Linked DNA regions of Vreelandella piezotolerans. Each later gene encodes a partner of the first gene's protein in a complex. Links are inferred from orthologs where the notes say so. Each region holds a gene or a part of one and is shown on either strand. Other genes may lie near its edges. The genes, in order: accB and accD.

Region 1 (17,355 bases):
CGTTAATTAGGCTGTTCAGTCGGCGCTGGGTTTTCGATACTTTGGTCAGGATCAGGACGTTCGCCAGGAATTGGGTTGGCCACGCCTTCACCATTGGCTTGACGCCGAGTCGCGTTTATCTCGGCAGAGGGGTTATCTTGCGCGGCGATCTGAATGCTTTCATCCAACGTAAGAACGAACGATTGTCCAGGTGCAAGCGTGCAGTCACCGTTACCGCAGGGGATACCATATTGGCCATCTTCGGCGTAAGCGCTCGCAGAGAATGAGCCGGAGTAAATGGCGCTTTCTGCATCATGGGTTTCAATGCAGGTGGCATCCTGCGTGGTAATACGTATGCGATCACCGTTTAGCTGTGCGTTCGCCACCAGCAAGCAATATTCAGGAAGCGCGTCTGTGGTCCCATTAGCGGTCGTTGGATGAAGAAGAATGTCGCTATAACGTGACTGGGTATTATCGAACGCCAGAGCCTCGACGACTTCAACGCCCACCTTTGCGCCGCTTGGCAAGGTCAGCATCGACTCTTCTGCATAAGTGGAGGATACCCATAACGTACCCAGCAGGGCGGCTAGCCAAAAGGGCGATGATTTAAATGACATGGCTTACTCTCAACAGTGATACCTGCATTGTCAGCAGGAAAATGATGCCCATAGCATAGCACAGCTCCTATAGTGCCGAAGGGGGGTGCGTGTCACTCTGCCACAGCCTGCTTAGGTGCGTTAAAATAGATTAATAGGCCGTTCTTGTTGTACATAAATTTTTTAAGGTATATTTTTTGTACATGATGGTTGTCCAAGATAGGCGTTCAGCTAGCACGCTAGGTAAGGCAGCTAAACGGATAACACTGCAAGCTAAAAATAGTTTGCCGAAAATGAGGCTCGCTGGCGCGATGACATTGCTGCAAAGCGATTGAGTGATAGCGAACAAGCACAGTTTAATGAGGCCTACCATGACCGACGACATCGCCCAACATTACCGTCACATCATTACCGCTTTGGGTGAAAACCCGGATCGCGAGGGCCTAAGAGATACGCCCAAGCGAGCCGCTAAGGCCATGCAGTTTTTGAACGCTGGTTATCACCAGTCGCTCGAAGAGATCGTCAATGGCGCCGTGTTCGAATCACAAACCGACGAAATGGTGTTGGTCAAGGATATCGAGCTCTACTCGATGTGCGAGCACCATTTGCTGCCATTTATTGGCAAGTGCCACATAGCTTACTTGCCCAGTGGCAAGGTGTTGGGTTTGTCCAAGTTCGCGCGCATCGTCGACATGTATGCGCGACGTATGCAGATTCAGGAAAACCTGACCAGAGAAATTGCAGAAGCGGTGCAGCAAGTCACCCAGGCGCGAGGAGTGGCGGTCGTCATCGAAGCTCGACACCTTTGCATGATGATGCGTGGGGTCGAAAAGCAGAACTCGAGCATGACCTCTTCCGTCATGCTGGGAGGGTTCCGCAGTAACCAAGCCACTCGCCAGGAATTTTTGACATTGATTAGTTAGGCCGAGTGGCGCTGACCTTTTGTATCAAAGGTTTGGTGAAACGCGTCGTTTCGTCTTAGCATGAACGGGTCAATGAGCCGATTAGGCCGTCATTTGGTCAGGAGTCTGTCATGGAAGCGCTGAGAGAAACGCAGCTATATTGCCCATTTGCCTATATCGATGGCAGTTGGGTAGCCGCTGACAGCGGTGAGCAAATCAACGTCACGAATCCCGCTACCGGCGAGCCAGTAGGGGATATCCCTCGACTGGGTAGAGCGGAAACCGAGCGTGCCATCGAGGCAGCCGATGCAGCACTGCCGGCATGGCGGGCGCTAACTGCTCAAGAGCGGGCGGACTTGTTGCTCAAATGGCATGATTTGATGCTCGAACATAAGCAGGATCTCGCGCTTCTCATGACGCATGAGCAAGGTAAGCCGGTCAAAGAAGCTGAAGGTGAAATCGTTTACGCTGCGAGCTTTCTACGTTGGTTTGCTGAAGAGGCTCGTCGCGTTTACGGTGAAACGATTCCTGCAGCCAATGCCAATCAGCGCATCGTCGTTACCAAGCAGCCCGTGGGTGTAGTGGGGGCGATCACTCCTTGGAACTTCCCAGCAGCGATGATTACACGCAAAGCCGGTGCCGCTCTGGCTGCTGGTTGCACGATCGTTGTTAAGCCTGCAAGCCAAACCCCGTTTTCGGCGACGGCATTGGCTCTGCTAGCCGAACGTGCAGGCATTCCTCGTGGTGTGTTCAACGTGGTGCCTGGCAGCGCGTCAGATATTGCCAAAGCGCTGACTGAGTCTCCCAAGGTTCGCAAAATCACCTTTACAGGATCGACGGAGGTGGGGCGCAAGCTAATGGCTCAAGCAGCGGAACACATCCAAAAGATTTCGCTTGAGCTGGGTGGCAATGCGCCGTTCATTGTGTTCGAAGATGCGGATTTAGACGCCGCGGTAGAAGGCGCCATGGCGGCAAAGTTTCGTAATGCGGGTCAGACATGCGTATGTACGAACCGATTTTTGGTTCAATCCAGTGTCATCAATGCGTTTTGCGAAAAACTGGCCGTTGCGATGAACAGTGAACTCAAAGTGGGGGATGGTACTAAGCCAGGCGTAAACATCGGGCCGTTAATCGATGAGAGCGCCGTGAAAAAGGTGAGCGAACACGTCCAGGATGCCGTCGATCACGGTGCCGAACTGCTGCTAGGTGGCCATCCGCACCCCTTAGGGGGCAATTACTTTACGCCTACGCTCATCAGTTTTGCCACCGATGCCATGAAAGTGGCGCATGAAGAGACGTTTGGTCCGCTTGCTGCCGTGTTTCCTTTCGATGATGAGGAAACCGCTATCGAGATGGCCAACGATACTCAGTACGGCTTGGCGTCTTACTTCTATTCCCGGGATTTGGCTCGCGTATGGCGTGTAGCAGAGGCGTTAGAATATGGCATGGTAGGCATTAATACCGGCCTTATCTCCAATGCGGCGGCACCGTTTGGTGGCGTCAAGGCGTCAGGTCTCGGCAGAGAAGGGGGACATCAGGGCTTGGAAGAGTACCTGGAAACGAAGTATCTCTGCATCGATCTTGGTAAGTAGTTCATCATAGACCTGAAAGCCCTCACTAGTGAGGGCTTTTTTAATGCATGTGAGATGACCTGACCGTTTAGTGGCGGAAGTGACGCATGCCGGTGAAGACCATGGCAATGCCTGCTTCGTTAGCCGCATCGATCACTTCTTGGTCACGCATGGAGCCGCCAGGCTGAATGACGGCAGTGATGCCAGCGGCAGCGGCGGCGTCGATGCCGTCCCTGAAGGGGAAGAAGGCATCGGAGGCCATCACTGAGCCTGGTACGGAAAGCCCTTCATCGGCGGCTTTGATACCTGCGATCTTAGCGGAGTACACGCGGCTCATCTGTCCTGCGCCGACACCAATGGTTTGGCCCGCTTTTGCATAAACGATGGCGTTGGATTTCACGAACTTGGCAACGCGCCATGCAAAGGTGAGATCGCGCATCTCTTCGCTGGTCGGGGCGCGCTCGCTGACCACGGTGAGCGCCTCTTCAGTGACCATCCCTTGATCACGATCTTGTACCAATAGGCCGCCATTCACACGTTTAAAGTCGAATGCGGGCTGCGCGGTACCCGGCCAATGGTCGCCGACATCCAGCAAGCGGACGTTCTGTTTCTCCGCCACGATGCGGGCCGCTTCATCATGGACGCCAGGCGCAATGATGACTTCCACGAACTGGCGGTCAACGATGGCTAGCGCGGTGTCCGCATCAAGCGGCACATTAAAGGCAATGATGCCGCCAAAGGCGCTGGTGGGGTCGGTGGCAAAGGCCTTGTCGTAAGCTTCCAATGCGGTCGCGCCTACGGCGACCCCGCACGGGTTGGCGTGCTTAACGATGACACAGGCGGTCTCGTCAAAGGCTTTCACGCACTCGAATGCTGCGTCGGTATCGGCCACGTTGTTGAAAGAGAGTGGCTTGCCTTGCAGCGTTTTGGCGGTGGCTACGCTAGGCTCGCTGGCGGCGGGGTCGACATAGAACGCAGCATTTTGATGCGGGTTTTCGCCGTATCGCATGTCTTGCTTTTTGTGAAGCTGCAGGTTGAAGGTGCGAGCAAAGGTGGTGCCGTCGCTGGCGACCTGGCGGCCAAGGTAGTCGGCGATGGCGCCGTCATAACCGGCGGTATGTTCGAACGCTTTAACGGCCAGGTCAAAACGCGTAGAAGCGCTGACTTGGCCCGCATTATCGTCGAGCTCGCCAAGCACACGAGTGTAATCGTCGGCGTTCACCACGATGGTGGTATAGGCATGGTTTTTGGCACAGGCGCGCACCATGGTGGGGCCGCCGATGTCGATGTTCTCGATGGCATCTTCGAGCGTGCAATCTGGCTTAGCGACCGTTGCTGCAAACGGGTAAAGGTTGACGACCACCATATCGATAGGGGTGATGTCATTGTCAGCCATGACGGCATCGTCCTGGCCGCGGCGCGCCAAAATGCCGCCATGGATTTTCGGATGCAGCGTTTTGACCCGACCGTCCATGATTTCTGGAAAGCCGGTGTGTTCCGATACTTCTTTTACCGTCATTCCGTTTTCTTTCAACAAACGGTAGGTGCCGCCGGTGGAGAGCAGCTCGACGCCGTGTGCGGCAAGGCCTTGGGCAAACTCCACGATGCCGGTTTTATCGGATACGCTCAGCAGGGCGCGGCGGACGGGGGTAGGGGTGCTATCAGCCATAAGGATGCTCGTCATCTGCGGGTCTAAGGTGAAAAACGGCAACGCCCCATCAAGGGGCGTCACTTTCAATCAATCCATACTGCTTGAGTTTTTTGCGTAGCGTGCCACGGTTCAGGCCAAGTACGTCGGCGGCGCGAGTTTGATTACCGTCGGTATGCTCCATCACGCACGCTAACAGTGGGGCCTCTACTTCGGCCATCACCATGGCATATAAGTCAGATGTTTGGCTGCCATCGAGATGCTCGAAGTAACGGCGCATGGCGGTCTCTACCGCTTCTCTCAGTGGCTGTGGCTGTGCGCTGGCGGAGGGGGCTGCTAGCGTGCCTGAGAGTCGTGAGGAGCGTTCGCTGGAGAGCAGGTCGCGTTCAGTCATGCCGCATGGCTTCCTTTGGCTAGCAGACGCTTCGAAGCGTCCTGGGTCATGGCGTTGTGGATCCAGTCAAACTGCTCGTCAGGCGTGGTCAGAGCGTTGAACTGCTGCTTGAGCGTGCGCTGCTGGGTACTGTTAAAGCGCTTGTCGTCGTCGAGATACCAGCCGACGTGCTTGCGCGCGATACGCACTCCCATGGTGGTGCCATAGAAGTCATGAAGTGCCTGCAGATGCTCCAGCAGGACGCTGCATCGCTCAGCCAAGCTGGGTGATGCAAGGTGCTCACCATGGGTCAGGTAATGCGTGATTTGTTGAAAAATCCACGGATTGCCCTGGGCGCCGCGGCCAACCATCACTGCATCAGCGCCAGTGTAACGCAGCACATGAGCGGCTTTCTCCGGGGTGGTGATATCGCCATTGGCAATCACGGGGATCGTGAGGTGCGATTTTATGTCGGCGATCGTGTCGTACTCGGCTTCACCAGTATAGCGCTGTTCGCGGTGACGGCCATGAATGGCCAGCGCTTGGATGCCTGCAGATTCCGCCAGCTTGGCAATACGCAGTGCATTGTTAGAAGCGGCACACCAACCGGTGCGTATCTTGAGCGTGACGGGGATGTCCACCGCTTTCACAACGGCATCTAAAATCTCGGCGACCAGCGTTTCATCACGCATGAGGGCTGAGCCAGCGGCTTTGTTGCACACTTTTTTTGCCGGGCACCCCATATTGATGTCGATGATTTGCGCGCCTAGTTCGACATTGAGTCTCGCCGCCTGCGCCAGCATCTCGGCATCCCCGCCAGCGACCTGCACGACCCGTGGGTCGGGTTCGCCCTGATGATCCATACGTAGCTGGGATTTGCGCGTGTGCCAAAGCGAAGGGTCTGACGTGACCATCTCTCCCACGACCCAGCCCGCGCCTAACCGACGGCATAGCTGGCGAAATGGGCGATCAGTGACGCCCGCCATCGGGGCCAGCATGACCGGGTTAGGCAGTTGGTAAGGCCCAATCGCAGGTGGCGAAGTAGTCATCAACGTCATGGCGGTATACTTTGATAGGCATGAAAGCGGCGAGTAGGGCGTTTCAAGGGAGCGTATGATACGCCTACTCGGCAAGCTATTGAAGGCCAATCCCGATTTTATGCGGGGCGACGGCCTGTCAAACGCACCCAGCCCTCTCGAAGGGTAGGCTCATCCATGTAGAGCCCTTGTGCTTCGTAGGCTTCCCGTACTTCGGTGGCTTGATTGGCTAGTATGCCTGATAGCGCGATACGGCCACCAGGGGCCACGTGTCCAGCAATCGTATTGGATAACTCGACCAGTGGGCCTGCCAAAATGTTGGCTGTAACGATGGGGTAGGGGCCGCCTTCCAACTGTTCGGGGTAACAGAGAGTGAACTGCTGGTCGTCGATGGCATTGCGCTCGGCATTGTCCCGGCTAGCCTGCAATGCTTGCGGGTCGATATCCGTGCCATCGGCGTGTGAGGCGCCTAGCTTCAAGGCCGCAATGGCGAGAATGCCAGAGCCACAGCCGACGTCCAGCACATCTTTGCCCTGCAGTTCATGGTTTACCGCTAAACCATCCAGCCACTCGAGACACAGCGCGGTTGTAGGATGAGTGCCGGTCCCGAACGCAAGGCCCGGGTCAAGGATCAGATTGACCGCGCCCGCCTCGGGCGGCTCATGCCAACTCGGCACGATCCATAGTCGTTCCCCCATCCGCAGCGGCGTGAAGTCATCCATCCACTCCCGCTCCCAGTCGCGGTCTGCTAGCAGTTCGTATTCGATGGCCGGACAGGGTTCACCGGGCATCTGTTCTGCCCAAGCCGCTTCGATACGGCTCAGCATGCCATCGATCCCATCTAGATCGTCGTAAAGCCCCGTCAATATGGTGTCTTGCCATAGCGGTGTCGTGCCGCGCTCGGGTTCGAAGACCGGGTCGTCGTGGGCATCTTGCATACCAATTGCCGTCGCGCCCTCTTCGAGCAGTAATTCTTCGAGAAGCTCGGCTTGTTCGGGAGCGACGTGTGCTTTTAATTGGAGCCAGGGCATGGGGAGTCTCCACGGCGAATAAGGAAGAAACAAACGGGTGATATCATCAAGACGACATCACGAAGCGGGTACATTAGCGGAATGATAGGGGCCACCTCACGAAAATGCCCGCCAATAGGCGGGCATCGTCGCCACCAAAAGATTAGCTGCTCAGCTTTTTCTCGAGGTAGTGGATATTGACACCGCCCTGGCGGAAGTAGCTATCGCGGACCAGGTCTTTCTGCAGGTCGATATTGGTTTTGATGCCTTCGACCAGCAGCTCGTCGAGTGCGTTGCGCATGCGCGTCAAGGCGATGTCGCGGTCAGCGCCCCAGGTAATCAACTTACCGATCAAGGAGTCGTAATGCGGCGGTACGGTGTAGCCGGTATACAGGTGAGAGTCCATGCGAACGCCGAGCCCACCAGGCGCGTGAAACAGCGTCACCTTGCCGGGAGACGGCATGAAGGTGCGCGAATCTTCAGCGTTAATACGACATTCGAACGCATGGCCGTTCAGCTTCACGTCTTCCTGGCGAATCGACAGGGGCAAGCCGGCTGCAATGCGCAGCTGCTCTTTGACGATATCGACACCCGTCACCATTTCCGTCACTGGGTGCTCGACCTGAACACGGGTGTTCATTTCGATGAAGAAGAATTCACCATCTTCGTAGAGGAATTCGAAAGTGCCCGCGCCGCGATAGTTGATCTCGATACACGCTTGGCGACAAGCGTCGAGCACTTTCGCGCGCGCGTCAGGATCGAGGCCTGGCGCAGGTGCTTCTTCTAACACTTTCTGATGTCGACGCTGCAGCGAACAGTCGCGGTCATAGAGGTGAATGGCATTCCCCTGGCCGTCAGCCAATACCTGCACCTCCACATGGCGAGGCTTCTCTAGAAACTTCTCCATGTAGACCGTTCCGTCGCCGAAGGCTGCATGCGCTTCGGTTTGCGTGACGGTAATGGCAGACAGTAAGTGGCCTTCGGTGTGCACCACGCGCATACCGCGGCCGCCGCCACCCGCCGCTGCCTTGATGATCACCGGATAGCCAATGCGCTTCGCTGTGGCCAAGTTGGTGGCGTCATCGTCGCCAAGCGGCCCATCGGAGCCAGGCACAGTGGGAACGCCCGCCGCTTTCATGGCGTTGATAGCGCTCACTTTGTCGCCCATTAAGCGGATGGTCTCAGCGCGCGGGCCGATGAAGGTGAACCCCGAGCGCTCTACCTGCTCGGCAAAGTTGGCATTCTCAGAGAGAAAGCCATAACCGGGGTGAATGGCGCTCGAATCAGTGACTTCCGCCGCGCTGATCAACGCCGGGATGTTTAAGTACGACTGCGCTGATGAGGCGGGGCCGATACACACGGCTTCATCGGCGAGACGAACGTGCATCAGTTCGCGATCTGCCTTGGAGTGAACCGCTACGGTTTTGATCCCGAGTTCTTTGCAGGCGCGTAAGATACGAAGGGCAATCTCGCCGCGGTTCGCGATAAGTACCTTGTCCAGCATGGGAGAATCCACCCGTGTTGATATGAAAGATTAAGCGAGGACGATCATCGGTTGATCAAATTCCACCGGCTCGCCATCTTCCACTAGGATGGCCTCAACCACGCCGTCGCGGTCGGCTTCAATCTGGTTCATCATTTTCATCGCTTCAACGATACACACAGTGTCGCCTTGCTTCACTGTGTCGCCTACTTCAACGAATGCTTTTGCACCTGGTGCCGGGCTGCGATAGAAGGTGCCTACCATCGGCGAGTTAACTGCTTCACCGCGATAGCTAGCGCCTTGAGGTTCGGCATCGGCGGGGGTAGTGGCCACCGGCGCTTGAGGAGCAGCAGGCGCGGGCTGCGCGTACTGAGGCATCGGTTGCGGCTGCCACGCAGTGCCGTTGGGGTGACGGCTGATACGAACCGATTCTTCACCTTCCTGAATTTCGATTTCACTGATGTTGGACTCTTCCAGCAGCTCAATCAGTTTTTTAACTTTGCGAATATCCATTCGTATAGCCCCAAAAGTTGATCAAAGTAACACGTCGTCACAGGAGAGATATGCCTGCTAGGCGCGGCGCTTTTAAGTGCAGTAAACCAAATTTAAAAATGAAGAGAACGCAGCACGATGGCGAACGTTAACCCAGACTCAGTGCTAAAAGATGAGTTTTTTAGCAAATATGGCTGTGGAGTTTGCCGAAAAAGTCACCCACTGTCCAGTGGCCGCGGCAATGTGTGTGATATTTGCGACTTAAACAACTGTTTGACGACGATCGCGACACGGCAGCTTAAAAATGTGTCCAAAGCCGGTTGCACTGTCGCAACCGACCATGAGTTCATCTTTTATCCCTGCTGCCAGCGCTTGAACGAGTCGAGATGCTGAACGAGGTCTTGAGCAGTCACTTCGCCCTGAATGCGAGCTTCGCGCACTTCCTTGCCCTGGCTAAAGAGTAGCAGGCTGGGCGGGCCAAAAAGGTTGAAATGATTGAGCAGTTCGCGACTTTGTGCATTGGTCTCTGTCACATCGACCGCGATTAGTTGAAAATCGTTCAATGCAGCGGCGACTTGAGGATCAGGATAGACCTCTCGCTCCATCAGTTTGCAGGAGATACACCACTCTGCCGTGAAGTGGGCAAACACGGGCTGCCCCGCTTGAGAGGCTTGCTCCAGCTCAGACTGTAGTGCGCTGAGACTGTCGACTTCTTCAAAGATCGGAGTGGTAGCGGCTTCCCCTGTACTAGAAGTGGTCACCGATAGCGGTCGTAATGGATTGCTGCTTCCTTGGGCGGCGCCCAGCACGAGTGCTACCCCCCAGGCCAACAGCATTAACCCCGCCGTTTGCCGGGCTTTTGCCCAGCCGTGAGAGGGCGATGTATTCAGTGCGCCAAGGGTAAGGGCACTGCCGATTGCTAGGGCCGCCCACAGCAGAAGAGAGATTGATGGCGCAATTAAACGCTCAATCATCCAAATCGCTACACCTAATAACAACAGCCCGAAAGCAATTTTAACGCCATTCATCCAGTCGCCAGAGCGGGGTAGCAGCGTTGCGCCGAAGGTGCCCACGAGCAATAAAGGGAGCCCCATGCCAAGTCCAAGCGCAAACAGCACTGCGCCACCCATAATGGCGTCCCCAGTGGAAGAGATAAATACCAAGGCGCCCGCTAGCGGAGCCGTTACGCAGGGAGACACCACTAGCACTGACAGCGCGCCCGCCACCGCCAAGCCCAGTGGGCCACTGCGCTGGGCGCGTGCTTGCCAAGAGTCTACTTTACTGGCGATTCGCGGTGACATGCGAAGGTCAAAGGCGCCAAACATTGCCAAAGCGAATAGGGTAAACAGAATGGCAAAAGTAATTAAAACGGGGGCGGACTGTAAATGTGCCTGGAGGTTGAGCCCTGCACCAAATAGCCCCATTAGCACGCCCACCAAGGCATAGGTAATGGCCATGCCGAGTACATAGCTGGCTGACAGGACAAAAGCGCGGGGCTTGGTGGGGTTCTGGCCAACCACGATGGACGACAGAATAGGAATCATCGGCAGCACACAGGGCGTAAAGGTGAGCCCAATACCCGCGAGGAAAAAGAGCCCTAAGGCGAGCGGTAGGCTGGTATCACTAATCAGCGCGCTGAATTTGCTATCTTCACTTTGCGGGGCGGAGAAGCCAGCGTTCTCGCCCGATTGAGTCGCTGCGCTGCTTGGGGCAGGTTCACCCGTGCTTGTTTGATTTGGAGAGCTTTGTTCGCTTTCATCCTGCCAGTTGGCAAACGTGCTGGGCGGTGACGTTTCTGCGGCTTCAAGGGTGATGCGCTCAGGTGGGTAGCATAACCCCGCATCGGCGCATCCCTGAAAGGTCAGCTCGATACTGATTGGCCCGCTATAAGGGGCGCTCAGCGGAACATCAAAAACGAGCTGATCGCGAAAAACGTACACATCCCCCATAAATTGATCGGTGGTGAATGAGCCCTGTGGAATGACGGGGTCTTCTAAGTCGACCGATGCCTGCTGGCTCGTGACGTCAAGCTGGTGGCGGTACAAATAGTAATCGTCGGCAATATCGACCCCGATGCTGAGCGTATCACCATCGTGCCAAGCGCTGGGCTGGAAGGCTTCCATTACCGGCAGGAAGTCGCTCTGATTGCTAGAAGAGAACCACTGCCCGTGGGCCAATAAAGGTAGCCAGCACAACAAAAAAAATAGGCTAAAACGTCGCATGAGTAACACGGAGTATCCTTACGCTTTGGTAACAGGTTGGGTGCAAAGGGGCAGGATAGCGCACCTGTTGAGATTAGCGCATTTACTGCGGTGACGTGACGCGGTGCTTCATGCTCCGTTAATGTAAACGCAAAAGGCCGCCTCTCTAAAGGCGGCCTGCAATCAGTGTCGTGACGCTAATTACGCTTTTTTGTAAGCTGCGGCCGACTTTTCAATGGCCTTGCGAGCGGCTTCAACGCCTTCCCAAGACTCAACTTTGACCCACTTGCCTTTTTCGAGGTCTTTGTAGTTCTCGAAGAAGTGAGCAATTTGCTGGCGCAGCAGTTCGGGGAGGTCAGTCACTTCCTGCACGTCATCATACAGCGTTGAGAGTTTCGGGTGCGGCACACAGACCAGTTTGGCATCTTCACCCGCTTCATCGGTCATGTTCAAGATGCCCACCGGGCGTGCGCGAATGATGCTGCCGGGCGCAACCGGGTGAGGAGTGACGACCAGCGCGTCTAGCGGGTCACCGTCGTCGGCCAGCGTGTGCGGGATAAAGCCGTAGTTGGCCGGGTAGAACATGGGTGTAGCCATGAAACGATCAACGAGGAGGGCACCCATATCCTTGTCGATTTCGTACTTAATCGGCGCGTGGTTAGCAGGAATTTCAATGGCCACGTAGATATCGTTGGGCAAATCCTTTCCAGCGGGGATGTTATCAAAGTTCATCGTTGGTTCCTTGGCTTGGCTTTTCTTACCTAGTGCAGATTGCAGTAGCTAAGCAGTTGATGCATTGCATTAATGGTGAAGAATTATACGAACAAGGTGGATAGATTACCAATGCGACATAGGTGTTTGCCGCCACATACTCGCATCGATGGCAGCTTGACCTTCCTCGGCGATCTCGGTGGCGTCTCTTGATGCATTGGCTGGGTAGTGGACATGGCAGGGTGTCTTTTTATGCTACTCTCGACGTTTGGTGGGCATCGCTTCGTCATGTCAGCATGTATGATAGCGCCTGATGCAGTAAGGATCGCGAGAAGTGCTCGCAATGATCGTTGCGATGGTGAGCCGTAAGTCTAGGAGGATGAGTTGGCGCACGCCCAGTTGCTAATGAGTTATGGACAAGCGTTCGTAGCCCCAGAACGCCGGCAGCACCGCAGTTCAATGTCGGTACGCTTACCAGAAGCGCCGCTGTTGAAGTTAAAGGGCGGCTGCGCAGTGATTAGTGACTCGATTTCTCGCAATACGATGGCGAAGCAGGCGGGGGATTTGAGCGTGCGCGGATTTCTCGCCGATTATTACTCCACGCCTGACCACTGGGACACCAAGACGTCGGCAACCCGCGTGCTACGTGCGTTGAATAGTTGGTGTTACAGCCAGAGCCAGCATGTCAAAGAGGGTAGCTTCGTCTCGTCGCTCTCGGCCATGGTGTTTTTAGGTCGCGAAGGTCATCTATTTCACATGGGAGATACGCTGGTCTTTCGCTTGCGAGGTGCCGAGTTTGAGCAGCTTACCCGTGATCACGTGACCGATGTGGGTGGGTATCGCTACCCCTCTCGCGCGTTAGGCATGGATGGCAGCGTCGATATCGATTACACCCATCTGGGCTTGAAGCAGGGTGACTTGTTCGTTTTCACCACTCAGGCCGTGCGCGGCACCTTGATGCCCTCTGATTATGTGCGGCTCATTCGCCAAGATGCTAGCGACCTAGATGCTGCTTGCGAGCGCTTGGCTGGCGAGGCAAAGCAGCGCGCGCAAGAGCGAGGGTATGGCGGCGATCAATTTTGCTTCCAATTACTCCGCATCGACGAACTGCCGGAAGAGGCAACCGATCACCCCAGCTTACTATATGGCGACCTGCCCATTCCTCCCGAATTGGCTCCCGGCGAGCGTCTAGATGGGTTGGAGGTGCAGGCCGTGCTGTCACGCAATGCTCAGTCGAGGGTGTATCGCGTCCGCGATGTCTACAGTGATCGTGTCATGGTGATGAAGGCACCAAGCCCCGAGCTATCGTTGCGTAACGCCTATCTAGAGCACTTTTTGCTGCAGCAGTGGGTGGTCGAGCGGGTGAACTCCCCCTTTGTCGTCAAGGTCATGGAACCATCACGCCCGCGAAGATACCTCTATTACCTCATGCAGAACGTAGAAGGTGAGACGCTGCGTCAATGGGCCGAGCGGCACCCTCAGGCCAGTCTCGCTCAGCGTTTGGATATCGCCAACCAGTTGGGTAAGGCGGTCCAGGCTCTGCACCATCGCGACATCATTCACCAACAGATCATGCCTGACAACGTGCTTATCGACTCGCACGGTAAGCTCGTGCTCGCTGACTTTAGTGCTTGCCATATGCGAGAGGTCGATGGACACCGCCACTCGGGCGAGCTGCTTCGTCAAATCGGTTTCAACGAACATACAGCTCCAGAGTATGCGCTTGGCGACAGCGTGGGTCGCCGCAGCGACCAGTACTCGTTGGCTTCTACGGTCTACTGGCTTTTGACCGGGGCATTACCTTATACGCTGACCCCCAATAAGTTGCGTTGCCATACCGATCTAGAAGAGCTCAGCTACCGTAGCGCTCGTACCATCAATCCAGAGATTACCCCTGCGCTTGACGAGGCGCTGCGTCGCGCGCTGGACCCGCAACGGCCACTGCGTTTTCGACGGATGTCGGAGTTCCTTCACGCGCTGAGGCTACCCCTGGGGCGTGCTGTGCAACGCGAAGAGCCCCGCACCGAGTCTCGACGCTTTTGGCAGGGCGTGGCGGGTATTTTGCTGCTGCTGTTGGTGCTCTCGTGGCTGCTGCGCTAGGCACGTTTCAAGCGCATACTGCGAATGTCAAAAGGGCGATGACACGAGTCATCGCCCTTTTATCTTTCACCATCTCTGATGTTAGAACAGAGGTTACAGCGTGAAGGTTGGCAACTTCTGTTCCACTTTCGCAAGCTTCAACTTGGCGACTTTCGGAAGACCATTCTCGAACGGCGGAAAATCTTCGCCCTGGATCAGCGGTGATAAGTAGTCACGGCACGCTTGGGTAATATCGAAACCGCTGTCGCTGATAAAGTCGCGGGGCATGAACTTCTCTTGGTTGGCGATTTGCGATAGCGGAGCAGAAATCACGTCCCACTGGTACGGGCTTTGTGAGATGCGGCGTATGGCCGGCATCATGGAGTTTTTGCCCGCCAGCGCCAGCGTGACCGCTTCACGGCCAACGGCATAAGCTTGTTCAACATCGGTTTTGGAAGCCAAGTGACGCGCCGCACGTTGCAGGTAGTCGGCCACGGCCCAATGGTATTTGTAGCCCAGGTCCTGCTTGATCATGCCGGCCAGGGTGGGCGCCACGCCGCCTAGCTGGCGGTGACCAAAGGCATCGGTATTGCCTGCATCCGCAAGGAAAGTGCCATCTTCGTAGCGCGCGCCTTCCGACACCACGATCACGCAGTAGCCAAATTTTTTGACGCTTTCATCGACTCGCGCCATGACCGCTTTACGGTTAAACGCCACTTCCGGGAAGATAATCAGGTGCGGTGGCTCGCCTTCTCCTTCGCCAGCCAGGCCTCCAGCCGCAGCAATCCAGCCCGCATGGCGTCCCATCACTTCCAGTACGAACACCTTGGTCGAGGTGGCGCACATGGACGCGATATCCAGCGACGCTTCCCGGGTCGAGGTGGCGATGTACTTCGCGACGCTGCCGAAACCAGGGCTGTTATCCGTGATGGGAAGATCATTGTCGACGGTTTTGGGAACGTGAATGGCCGTCAGCGGATACCCTAGTTTTTCGGAGAGCTGCGAGACTTTTAGGCAGGTATCGGCACTGTCGCCACCGCCGTTGTAGAAGAAATAGCGAATGTCGTGCGCTTTGAAAACCTCGATAAGACGCTCGTACTGCGCGCGGTGCGTATCGATGTCTTTCAGCTTGTAGCGACAAGAGCCAAACGCTCCGCCCGGGGTGTGTCGCAGAGCGGCAATGGCGTCATCGCTCTCCTGAGTGACATCGATCAAATCTTCCGTCAGTGCACCAATAATGCCGTTATGGCCGGCATACACCTTGCCGATCTGATCAGGGGCTTGCCGGCAAGCTTCGATAACGCCACAGGCGCTGGCATTGATGACGGCGGTAACGCCACCGGACTGGGCGTAAAAGGCATTATGCTGGGCCATGGAAACGTCTCATCTCCTCAAAACGGGTGGGATATCACATTGTGGCGGCAAGCGTTGGCTGCATTGCTTGCCTGAGAGCCAAGCGCTCGTAAATGACGTAAAGTTTATCGTAAAGCCATTTCTGGTGCATTAGATGCTGTTTCAAACGCGCTGCTTGCGGATTTATTCATCGCCGCCATCTAGCGCTTGTTCACGCTGAGCCAGCCGCCAGCCGCCTAAGTCTTTGTAGCGGTTGACCATGGCGCAAAACAGTTCGGCCGTTCGCTCGGTGTCATAGCGTGCCGAGTGGGCCGCCTTGTTGTCGAACTCGATCCCCGCGGCACGGCACGCTCTGGCTAGCACGGTTTGTCCATACACAAACCCCGCCAACGTCGCCGTGTCGAAACTGGAAAAGGGGTGAAACGGATTGCGCTTGACGTTGCAGCGGTTGGCCGCTGCATTCAAAAAGCCATGGTCGAATGCCGCATTGTGACCCACGAGTATCGCCCGGGAACAGCCGTGCGCCTTTAGCGATTTGCGTATGGGTCGAAATATTTCCCCTAGTGCTTCAGCCTCGCTCAACGCAACGTGCCGACGAAGCGGGTCATCCAGATTGATGCCGGTGAAATCCAACGCTGATTGCTCGACGTTGGCGCCTTCAAAAGGGTGAACATGATACGCGTAGGTGGCATCAGGCAGTAAATTGCCGTCGGGGTCCATGGTGAGTGTGACCGCTGCAATCTCCAACACGGCGTCCGTTTGGGCGTTAAACCCACCTGTCTCCAAATCAATGACAACCGGTAAGTAACTGCGAAAACGCTGGGCCATCAATTCGCGGGCAATTGCCTCGCTCATGCAGCTCTCCTTAGTAAAGCGAGTAGTCGGTCAGGGGTAGCGGTCAAGCTAGCCGCTAGGGTTTGGGTGATTCTAGCAGCTTTACCCCCAAGGCGTCGTTGACGGTATTCGCTGGGCATCGAGAACGCTATACTGACAGTTTGAATGAACAAGTAGTGCGTAAGGGCGCTACTCCTTCTGGTGAACTGCTTTTTACAAGGAGCAAAGAATGTCCGATGTCAAAAAGGTTGTGCTGGCATATTCAGGCGGCCTGGACACATCCGTTATCGTCAAGTGGTTGCAAGAAACCTACAACTGCGAGGTTGTGACCTTTACTGCCGACATCGGTCAGGGTGAAGAAGTCGAGCCTGCCCGCGCCAAGGCTCAGGCTCTCGGCGTCAAAGAGATTTACATCGAAGATCTACGCGAAGAGTTCGTGCGTGACTACGTCTTTCCGATGTTTCGTGCCAATACCATCTATGAAGGTGAGTACCTGCTGGGCACCTCCATCGCTCGCCCGCTGATCGCCAAGCGCCTGATCGAAATCGCCAATGAAACCGGCGCCGATGCCATCTCCCATGGCGCAACGGGTAAAGGTAACGATCAAGTGCGTTTCGAACTGGGCGGTTACGCGCTAAAGCCGGGCGTTAAAGTCATTGCTCCCTGGCGCGAGTGGGACCTGACGTCTCGCGAAAAGCTGATGGCGTACTGCGAAGAGCACAGCATCCCGGTGGATTTCTCCAACAAGAAAAAGAAATCTCCCTACTCCATGGACGCCAACCTGCTGCACATTTCCTATGAAGGCGGCATTCTGGAAGATCCGTGGGCGGAAGCCGAAGAGGACATGTGGCGCTGGAGTGTTTCTCCCGAAGCTGCGCCCGAGCAACCCACTTACGTTGAGCTGACGTTCGAGAAAGGCGACATCGTGGCCATCGATGGCGAAACGATGAAGCCGCACGAAGTGCTCGAAAAGCTCAACAAGCTGGGCGGCGACAACGGTATCGGACGTTTGGATATCGTCGAAAACCGCTACGTGGGCATGAAGTCGCGGGGTTGCTACGAAACGCCGGGAGGTACGATCATGCT
Region 2 (9,472 bases), 350 kb from region 1 along the record:
CATGCCAATCAGGGCCCACTGGCGGCCGCGCTTAGGGGGTGACGGTAAGCGGCGAGCAACGTACTGAGCGGCGTGAGGGTTATGGCCCACATCCAAACACCACTGCCCTACCCACTGCATCCGTCCAGACAGCGTGACCGTCCGGAGCGCTTTGCGTACGGTATCGACGTGCAGCGTGACCCCCGCCAGTGTCAACGCCTGCAGTGCCGTGGCTGCATTGTCGATCGGAAGCCCAGGATCCGGCAGACCGTCCAACGAAAGCGTCCCACCATCGGTGGCCAAACCGTGCCAACACCAGGGCGCCCCAGCAACGTCACCTGCGCTATGGCTAAACGCCGCCCCTAATACGTAGCTTTGAGCAGCGATGGCAATCGCCGAGTCGAGCACGCTCGCGGGCAGAGACTGACTACCCAGCACTGCGGGTTTGAGCGGCCGAAAGATCCCGGCCTTTTCGCGGCCAATTTGCTCGATATCCGTGCCGAGAAAGTTGGCGTGATCCAGCGCAATGGTCGTAACGATTGCCACGTCTGCATCGATGATGTTCACCGCATCCAAACGTCCACCCAAGCCAACTTCCAGCAAGGCCAAGTCCAAATCGGCCTGGGCTAAACACCACAGCGCACAAAGCGTGCCTGCTTCGAAATAGGTCAGGCTGACGGCAGGCGCTTGAAGACGCGCGACTTCAACCTGCTGAAAACCTTCGACCAAGCGTTTATCGCTGGCTTCACGACCGTCGACGGTCACGCGCTCGTTGTAACGTAATAGATGGGGAGAGGTATAAGTCCCCGTACGCAAGCCGTGGCCACGTGCCAACGCATCGATCATGGCAAGCGTCGATCCCTTGCCGTTGGTGCCTGCCACGGTGATGGTTCGCTTGGCGATGGGGCGATCCAACAGCCCCATACGTTCGGCGACCAGCGACACCCGATCAAGCCCCATATCGATCCCAACGGGATGCAGGGATTCCAGGTAATCAAGCCACTCCGCTAACGTATTAGGCATTGCGTGACGCGTCATCGCTCGATGCAGGACGCGCCTCTGCATTACCCGTGCTTTTGGCAGGTGCTTCAGCAGCATCGGCCAACTGCTCTTCATTCACGACCGGCTCTACCACCTCGGCGTCTGACGATTCATCGTTTACCGGGCGAGCGCTTTGATGCGTGAGCTTACGCAGTACGCCGCCTACCCGTGCGCGCATGTCGTGGCGGTGAACGATCATGTCGACCGTACCGTGCTCCAGCAAGAATTCGCTGCGCTGGAAGCCTTCCGGCAACGTCTCTCGTACGGTCTGTTCGATCACTCGGGGGCCCGCAAAACCGATCAGCGCATTCGGCTCGGCGATGTTCAAGTCGCCCAGCATCGCCAAAGAGGCCGATACGCCGCCAAATACAGGATCGGTCAATACCGAAATATAGGGAACGCCCGCCTGCTTGAGCTTCTCGAGGGCTGCTGACGTTTTTGCCATCTGCATCAGCGAGAACAGCGCTTCTTGCATCCGTGCACCGCCCGATGCGGCAAAGCAGACCAGTGGAATGCCCTCTTCGAGGGCGATGGTCGCCGCGCGAACGAATTTCTCGCCCACCACGGCACCCATGGAGCCGCCCATGAAAGTGAACTCGAATGCCACGGCAACGATCGGCAAACCTTCCAGCTCGCCACGCATCGCGACCAGCGCATCTTTCTCGCCGGTCTCTTTTTGCGCAGCGGTCAGACGGTCTTTGTACTTCTTGGAATCGCGGAATTTCAGGCGGTCGTTCGGCTCGATCTCTGCCGCGATCTCTTCGCGCCCCTGTTTATCCAGGAACCAGTCCAAGCGTTTGCGCGCCGTCAAGCGTAGGTGGTGCTCACACTTGGGGCAGACGCTGTGATGCTTCTCTAGCTCAGGTAGGTAGAGAACCGCTTCACACTTGGGACATTTACGCCAGAGGCCGTCGGGCACGCTGGCACGACGGTCTTTACGCTGGATACGCCCCATGGAGGGCACGATCTTGTCTAACCAGCTCATATCAAAAAGGCTTCCGTGTACGTCAAGGCTTGGCCACGCCAAGCCTGATGAGTGTCGTCAATCGATTCAGTGTAGACGATGAGGAACGCGCTTAGGCGTCCATGGCGGTGCGCATGTCTGCTAGCACGCTTTTCAATTGCCCGGCAATCGTTTCAGGCGCATCGACGCTATCGGCAATACGGTTCACCAATGCACTGCCTACGATGACACCGTCGGCGACTTTTGCCACTTCGGCAGCCGTCACACCATCGCGAATACCAAACCCGACGCAAAGCGGTAGATCGGTCATATCGCGCAATGGTGCAAGGTGCTCGGCCACGTCTTCAGCGTTCAACGTAGCCGCACCGGTGACGCCTTTCAGCGAAACATAATAAAGGTAGCCCTCACCGTGGGCGCATATTGTAGCGGCACGGGCATGGGAAGTGGTAGGCGCAACCAAGAAAATCGCCGCCAAGTCACGTGCTTTCAACAGCGGGCCGAACTCATCGGCCTCTTCTGGCGGCATATCCACTACCAGGACGCCATCCACACCGACGCTTGCCGCTTTGTCGGCAAACACGTCATAGCCGATGCGCTCGATGGGGTTCAGATACCCCATCAAGACGATGGGGGTGGTGGTATCGGTTTGACGAAACTCGGCCACCATCTCCAGCAGGTCCACCAAGCGAGTGCCCTGTTTTAGCGCCCGCTCGCAGGCTTTCTGAATCACCGGGCCATCGGCCATGGGGTCAGAAAACGGCACGCCCAGCTCGATCACATCGGCCCCTGCTTCCACCAGGGCATGCATGAAGCCCACGGTGTATTGCGGTGCAGGGTCGCCTGCGGTGATGTAGGGAATGAGGGCTTTACGGCCCTGCTGTTTCAACTCTGCAAAACGCTGGTCAATACGATTCATGCTCGCCCTTAAAACTCGATGCCGTCGATTTTCGCCACGGTCATGATGTCTTTATCACCGCGACCCGAGAGATTCACCACGATATGCTGGTCTGGGCGCATGGTGGGCGCCAGCACCTTGGCATGGGCCAACGCATGGGCCGATTCCAGCGCGGGCATGATGCCCTCCATGTGGGTCAGCTCGCGGAACGCTTCCAGCACTTCTTTGTCGTTCGCAGCCACGTAGTTGACCCGGCCGACGTCTTTCCACAGCGAGTGCTCGGGGCCAACGCCGGGATAATCCAGGCCCGCCGAAATGGAGTGAGTGTCCGACACCTGCCCGCCCTCGTCGGACATCAGATAGGTTCGGTTACCGTGCAGTACGCCGCGTGGCGCATTCGAGGATAGCGGTGCAGCGTGACGCCCCGTCTCGACCCCATCGCCTCCGGCCTCCACGCCATACATCGCTACGGCGTCATCCTCGACGAACGGGTAGAACAGCCCCAGCGCATTGGAACCACCCCCAACACAGGCGATCAGCGCATCCGGCAAACGGCCAATCTGTTCTAGCGACTGACGGCGAGCTTCGCGACCTACCACGGCATTGAAGTCGCGCACGAGCTGCGGGTATGGGTGCGGGCCCGCCACGGTGCCGATGATGTAGAAGGTGTTATCGACGTTGGTGACCCAGTCGCGCAGGGCTTCGTTCATGGCGTCTTTCAGCGTCCGCGTGCCCGACTCTACCGGAATGACACGGGCACCCAGCAAGCGCATGCGGTAAACATTGAGCTTTTGACGCTGCACGTCTTCCGCCCCCATGTACACGTCACACTCCAACCCGAGTCGGGCGGCGACGGTGGCTGTCGCCACGCCGTGCTGGCCAGCGCCGGTTTCAGCAATTACCCGAGGCTTGCCGGTTTTTTTCGCCAGCAGCGCCTGACCGATGGTGTTGTTCACCTTGTGAGCACCAGTGTGATTGAGGTCTTCACGTTTCAACCAAATCTGTGCCCCGCCCAGCGAGTCAGACCAGCGCTTGGCATGATACAGCGGCGACGGACGGCCCACGTAGTAAGCCAAGTCACGATCGAATTCGGTTTGGAAATCCGGGTCGTCGCGCAGACTGAGGTAGATCTGCTCCAGTTCTTCCAGAGCAAAGCTAAGGGTTTCTGACACGAACCGGCCGCCGTAGGGGCCAAAATGACCGCGGGCATCCGGCATTCGGGTCAGGTCGCTGAACTTGGTTTCTGTTGCTGAGACAGTCACAGGCATACCTCACGAGATCGCCAGAAAAGGCAAATGAATGAATGGTGTCTGGCTCGCCCACGACCGGTGGGAAGCGCATCGAAAAGTGCGTGCGCGCAAGCACGTTTAGCGGATGTCAGCCTGCGCCACATGGCGAACGAAAGCGGCCATCGAGTCGGCCTCTTTCACGCCGGGAGATGCTTCGATACCGCCCGACACATCGACCGCATACGGCGCCACGTCGTTGACCGCCCTGGCAATATTATCGGCGGTCAGTCCACCCGCGAGAATAACAGGTTTTGCCAGGGTTGCGGGGATTCTAGACCAATCGAAGGTCTCACCAGTTCCACCTGGTACACCGGGTCGATAGGCATCCAACAGCAGCGCTTGGGCACCGCCATAGATCGTCGCGGCGTCGTGTAAATCAAGCCCATCGCGCATGCGTAACGCTTTGATCCAAGGCCGACCGAACTGCTCGCAGAACGCCGGTGACTCGTCGCCATGAAACTGGATCAAATCCAAGTGCGGCAGGCACTGCTCGATGAACTCTGCAGACTGATCGACGAAGAGTCCGACCCGCGTTACGAAGGCAGGCACCTGCGCCGCCAGCGTCGCCAGCGTTTCTGGCGTGACGCTCCGGCGGCTTTGCGGCCACATGACGAAGCCCAGCGCATCGACGCCAAGCGCTACCGCCCGGTCGATATCCGCCGGGCGCGTCAACCCACAGAACTTGATGCGCGTGCGCGTTACGCTAAGCGTCATGAAGATGTCTCCTGATGCTGCGGATGGGCCTGTTTGGAGAACGTGAGCCGCCGACGTGCGGCAACACGAGGGCTGTCGGGCAGCACCCGCTCGCCGGTCCACTCGCCGGTGAAGGCCAACAGGTTCGGCCCGATCGGCTCTTTGGGCAGCTCGAAACGCTCGTCATAGATGGAGTCGACGAAATGCAGGCCGCAAGCAGGCGCCGTGACATCGCCCTGGCGGCGGTTTTTCAGCGCCAGTAGGCGCGCAATATGGCCTTCGTCTTGGGCGCCGCGGCCCACGCTTGCCAGGGCACCGGCAATGTTGCGAATCATATGATGCAAAAAGGCATTGCCTTGAATGTCGATCACCACCAGCGGGCCGTAGCGCTTCACTTCCACGAAGTGCATCTGCCGCCAAGGGGTTTTCGATTGACACCCGGCGGCGCGAAAGCTGCTGAAGTCGTGCTCACCCACCAACGCTTGGGCCGCACGGTGCATAGCATCGGCATCCAACGGGTCTCGACACCAGGTCACGTTGGCGCGCTCTAGCACGGGTCGACTGATTTGGTTCAAGAAAATATAGCGATAGCGACGCGCCAGCGCGCCCAGACGGGAGTGGAAGTCATCGGATACCGGCTTCACCCAGCGTACCGCCACATCCCTGGGTAAATTGGTGTTGGCGCCAAAAATCCACGCTTTCTCAGTGCGCTGGACCGGGGGATCGAAGTGGATGACCTGGCGGGTGGCATGAACGCCGGAGTCGGTACGCCCACTGGCGTAAATATGCACCGGTGCACCGGCCACTTTGGCCAGCGCATCCTCGATGGCCTGCTGAACGGAGGCCGCGTGCTTGAGCCGCTGAAAGCCGCAAAAGCGAGAGCCATCGTACTCGACGCCCATCGCCAAGCGGCCCGCTAGCGGTTGTGTCTCATCAAAGTGGTAGAACAGCGTCATCGAGCCACGTCATTTGGAGAGTATTGAAGGTTAGCCATTATCCCGACGTCGCGGCTCGAATGCCACCTCTTCGATGTCCCACTCCTCTTCCGGCACACGGGGTGGCTGCGCCACGCGGCTCTCTTGCGACGACCTCGCGCCTGCTTGGTCGTCTGCCCCTTCCTCGCCGCCTGATGCCTCACGGGTCAGTGATGGCGGATGGTAATCGATGTAGTGCGCACGATCCTCGTCCTGTAACGGTGGCTCACCGCTCTCTTGCATGGACGCTTGCATGGGCGCACCAGACGACATCTGATCGACAGGCTCTGGGGTGTCTAGGAAAGCGGCTTCCAGCGCGGCCTCATCCTCCTCGGACACTGCCGTGAGAGGGGCGTCATCATACTGATCAGCCGCATATCGTAATTCGTCGCGCTCATCGACAGTGATAGTCTCGTCATCACTTGTCTCAGGGTAGGACGGTTCGCGGTATAACGGCTCATGATCGCTCGGCTCACGAGGCTGAGGCTCAAAATCCCCATGCTCCAAATGGTCAGGCGCCCGTTCGCCAGTGTGATGGCCGGGGCCATCGTCATCGGTTGCGACGCGCTCGTCAGGCCCGCCCGTTTCCTCCGACGCTGCTGATCCAGCGTGGCTCGACGGCACGGCGGAGTCGGTGCGCGGCGGCGTATAGAGGGAAGCCTCGGGCGGCACTGACGACGCCATCGGGGCCGCGTTGGCCGAAGAAGCCATCCCTGGCTCGGTACGCTTGGAGGGCGTGACATCGGCGTTGATACCCATGGGAGCGGGCGCATCCTCCCACTGCCGCTCACGGCGCTTACGTGACCAAATCAGCGCGCCCAGCAGCAGGGCCAAGGCCACGCTGGCGAGTGGCCACTGATATTGCTCCATCCGCTCGATGATGCTGGGGCTGGCAGAAGCGCCCGCGGGCGTATCCGCAGCAACGGGAGACGAGACCGCTTGAATATCGGGCGAGCTAGGCTCCGCTCCACGTGCTTCGGCCGCCGCCAGCGCTCGACGAGTCTCTTGTTGAGAGGCACTCAGCGCCTCCGTCAACGAGGCAACCTCCTGGCGCAGCGCGGCCATCTCAGCACGCATGGCTTCACGCTCATCGAGCAGAGTTTGCAACATGGCCTGGCTTTCTAGCAGTTGTTCGGCTAGATCGTTAAGGGTCAAGCCCGCCAGCTCGCCCTCTTGCACGGTCGCCACAGGTGCGCTGTCGGGCGAGCCAGTGTTGGGAGCGGAGGAGGCCGCCACCTCACTTGCCGTCTCAGCCGACGGCTGGGAGGCCGGGGCATTGTTTGAGGGCGGCACGGTAGAGGGCTCGGAAGACGACTGACGCATCGATTGAATCGCTTGCGCGGCCTGGGCAGGCGAGCGAGCCATCAATTGCTCTCGACTCGGCACGTTGAGTGTCTGGCCTGCACGCATGTCGTCGACGTTGCCGGTGGGGAATGCCGTCGGATTCGCATCCACCAGCGCCACCATCATCTGTTGGACGCTAACGTCTGCAGGCTTGATACGGGCCGCCACGCCCCAAAGCGTGTCACCGCTGGCCACATAGGCGATGTCACGGGCGGCGCTGCTGGGTCGAGAAGCGGCTACGGATGGCGGCGCAGACGAAGGTGCCGATGAGACCGCCGACGATGCTCCCGCTGCGGACGCGGTGCTGGCAGTATAGTTAGGCGGATCGAAGAGAAGCGTCAGGGCTTCCGTGCGCCGCCCTTCGGGCGTAATGAGGGTGACCAGCAGATCCAACCACGGCTCATTCACCGCTTGATCGGAACGCAGTACCAGCTGAGCGCCTGAGGGCAGGCGCTGAAGCTCGGTGCGCACGCTGGCCGCGAGCGGCGACCACTCCAAACCTAGCGCGCGGAAAGCGGAGGCATCGGCTATCTCGACGCGTACGTCGTCCAATACCACATCGCTGGCGTTCACGAGCGGCACGCTGGCATCTAACGGCGCCTGCAGCGTTGAGTTTACGGTGGCTTGCCCCAGCCCTACGGCCAAAGCCAACGGACTCACGACGCTCAGCGGCAGCCACAACAACCATGCCAGCTTTTTGTTCATCTCGGCCCCTACTGCCTTCCATTCCCTGGCTCCTGGCAAGCGTCATGCCTGTCCGCCACGAGCTATGTTAGTTCGTTCTTATCATAACGTATTTACCATGACGCTAGGTTCAACGCACCTTTTTGCATGAGCCGTTTTTATGAGCCCAGGAGTGAGAACGCGGCATACGACAAAAAAAAGGGAAGCTGCGAACAGCTTCCCTCTTGTGGTCTAGCGCTTTGTAGCGATGCAAGTGCAGCGCCGTTGCGCGGACACTTACTGCTCGCGCAAAATTTTCAGCATGCGCTTGAGCGGTTCAGCAGCGCCCCACAGCAGCTGGTCACCCACACTGAAGGCAGAGAGGTATTCACCGCCCATTTTCAGCTTGCGTAAACGACCAACCGGCACTTGCAGCGTACCCGTCGCCGCCGCAGGCGTCAGGCCCGCAATGGTGGCGTCTTTCTCGTTGGGGATGAGCTTGACCCACTCGTTATGCTTGGCGATGCGCTCTTCGATCTCATCCAGCGGCACGTCCTGCTTCAGCTTGATGGTGAACGCCTGGCTGTGCGAGCGCATGGCACCGATACGCACGCAAAGACCATCGATGGGGATCGGGTTGTTGTCGAGACCCAGGATCTTGTTGGTCTCGACGCTACCCTTCCACTCTTCGCGGCTTTGGCCGCTATCCAACTTGGTATCGATCCACGGCAGCAGGCTGCCCGCCAGCGGCGCAGCGAAGTTATCGGTGGGGAAGTCGCCACCGCGCATGGCAGCGGTCACTTTGCGGTCGATGTCCAGAATCGCGCTCGCCGGGTCGGCCAGCTCGCTGGAAACGCTGTCACGCAGTTGGCCCATCTGGTTGAGCAGCTCGCGCATGTGCTTGGCACCGGAGCCTGACGCCGCCTGATAGGTCATGGAGGTCATCCACTCGACCATATCGGCTTCGAACAGACCGCCCAACCCCATGAGCATCAGGCTCACGGTGCAGTTACCACCAACGAAGGTTTTCGCACCTTTGGCGAGCTGGTCGTTGATGACGTTGCGGTTCACCGGGTCGAGAACGATAGTGGCGTCATCGTCCATCCGCAGGGTGCTGGCGGCATCGATCCAGTAGCCTTTCCAGCCGTCGTTACGCAGGTCGCCGTAGACTTTCTTGGTGTAGTCACCGCCTTGACAGGTCACGATGACGTCTAGAGCTTTCAAGTCGTCCAGCGCAAACGCATCTTTCAGCGGAGGCACGTCCACGCCGATATCGGGACCCGGCTGGCCGACTTGAGAAGTGGTGAAAAAGATCGGTTCGATGCCGTTGAAATCACCCTCTTCCTGCATGCGCTGCATCAGCACCGAGCCAACCATGCCACGCCATCCCACGAAACCGACTTTCAACATGTGAAGTCCTCCAACAAAGAATGAGACCTATATTATACACACATATCAGACACGACGTCGGCCACCCCTAAGGGCGGCCGACGCGGTCTATTTACAAAGCAACGAGACGAATCAGTTAGTTAGCAAGCTCGCTTTATGCTTGATAACGCTCGAACGCCGCGAGTACGGCGTCACCCATCTCGGCTGTGGAAACGCGCTTCATGCCCTCGGAGGCGATATC

The links.
Region 2: the proteins of accB (region 1) and accD are in contact, whole or in part, in a solved structure (PDB 8UXZ), measured with the Escherichia coli proteins. The link is inferred for Vreelandella piezotolerans from one-to-one orthologs.

What each region holds. Positions count from the first base shown.
Region 1 is NZ_CP048602.1:2,014,283-2,031,637, reverse strand. What follows is about bases 7,382-10,197. They hold accB (acetyl-CoA carboxylase biotin carboxyl carrier protein), read right to left. Parts: upstream 9,113-10,197; coding sequence 8,651-9,112; downstream 7,382-8,650. Other genes in these bases: dsbD (protein-disulfide reductase DsbD), read right to left, coding at 9,445-10,197; accC (acetyl-CoA carboxylase biotin carboxylase subunit), read right to left, coding at 7,382-8,620. In the rest of the region: GYM47_RS09340 (hypothetical protein), read right to left, coding at 3-596; GTP cyclohydrolase I FolE, read left to right, coding at 947-1,498; GYM47_RS09330 (NAD-dependent succinate-semialdehyde dehydrogenase), read left to right, coding at 1,609-3,069; purH (bifunctional phosphoribosylaminoimidazolecarboxamide formyltransferase/IMP cyclohydrolase), read right to left, coding at 3,137-4,717; DNA-binding transcriptional regulator Fis, read right to left, coding at 4,767-5,090; tRNA dihydrouridine synthase DusB, read right to left, coding at 5,087-6,127; prmA (50S ribosomal protein L11 methyltransferase), read right to left, coding at 6,226-7,137; more of accC, read right to left, coding at 7,280-7,381; more of dsbD, read right to left, coding at 10,198-11,322; ppa (inorganic diphosphatase), read right to left, coding at 11,494-12,024; GYM47_RS09285 (bifunctional protein-serine/threonine kinase/phosphatase), read left to right, coding at 12,388-14,103; GYM47_RS09280 (6-phosphofructokinase), read right to left, coding at 14,197-15,456; rnt (ribonuclease T), read right to left, coding at 15,619-16,290; GYM47_RS09270 (argininosuccinate synthase), read left to right, coding at 16,499-17,355. UniProt on the Escherichia coli protein: This protein is a component of the acetyl coenzyme A carboxylase complex; first, biotin carboxylase catalyzes the carboxylation of the carrier protein and then the transcarboxylase transfers the carboxyl group to form malonyl-CoA.
Region 2 is NZ_CP048602.1:1,664,223-1,673,694, reverse strand. What follows is about bases 1-2,838. They hold accD (acetyl-CoA carboxylase, carboxyltransferase subunit beta), read right to left. Parts: upstream 2,006-2,838; coding sequence 995-2,005; downstream 1-994. Other genes in these bases: trpA (tryptophan synthase subunit alpha), read right to left, coding at 2,097-2,838; folC (bifunctional tetrahydrofolate synthase/dihydrofolate synthase), read right to left, coding at 1-1,002. Also shown: more of trpA, read right to left, coding at 2,839-2,900; trpB (tryptophan synthase subunit beta), read right to left, coding at 2,909-4,147; GYM47_RS07635 (phosphoribosylanthranilate isomerase), read right to left, coding at 4,247-4,882; tRNA pseudouridine(38-40) synthase TruA, read right to left, coding at 4,879-5,817; GYM47_RS07625 (type IV pilus assembly protein FimV), read right to left, coding at 5,848-7,884; asd (aspartate-semialdehyde dehydrogenase), read right to left, coding at 8,140-9,252; leuB (3-isopropylmalate dehydrogenase), read right to left, coding at 9,386-9,472.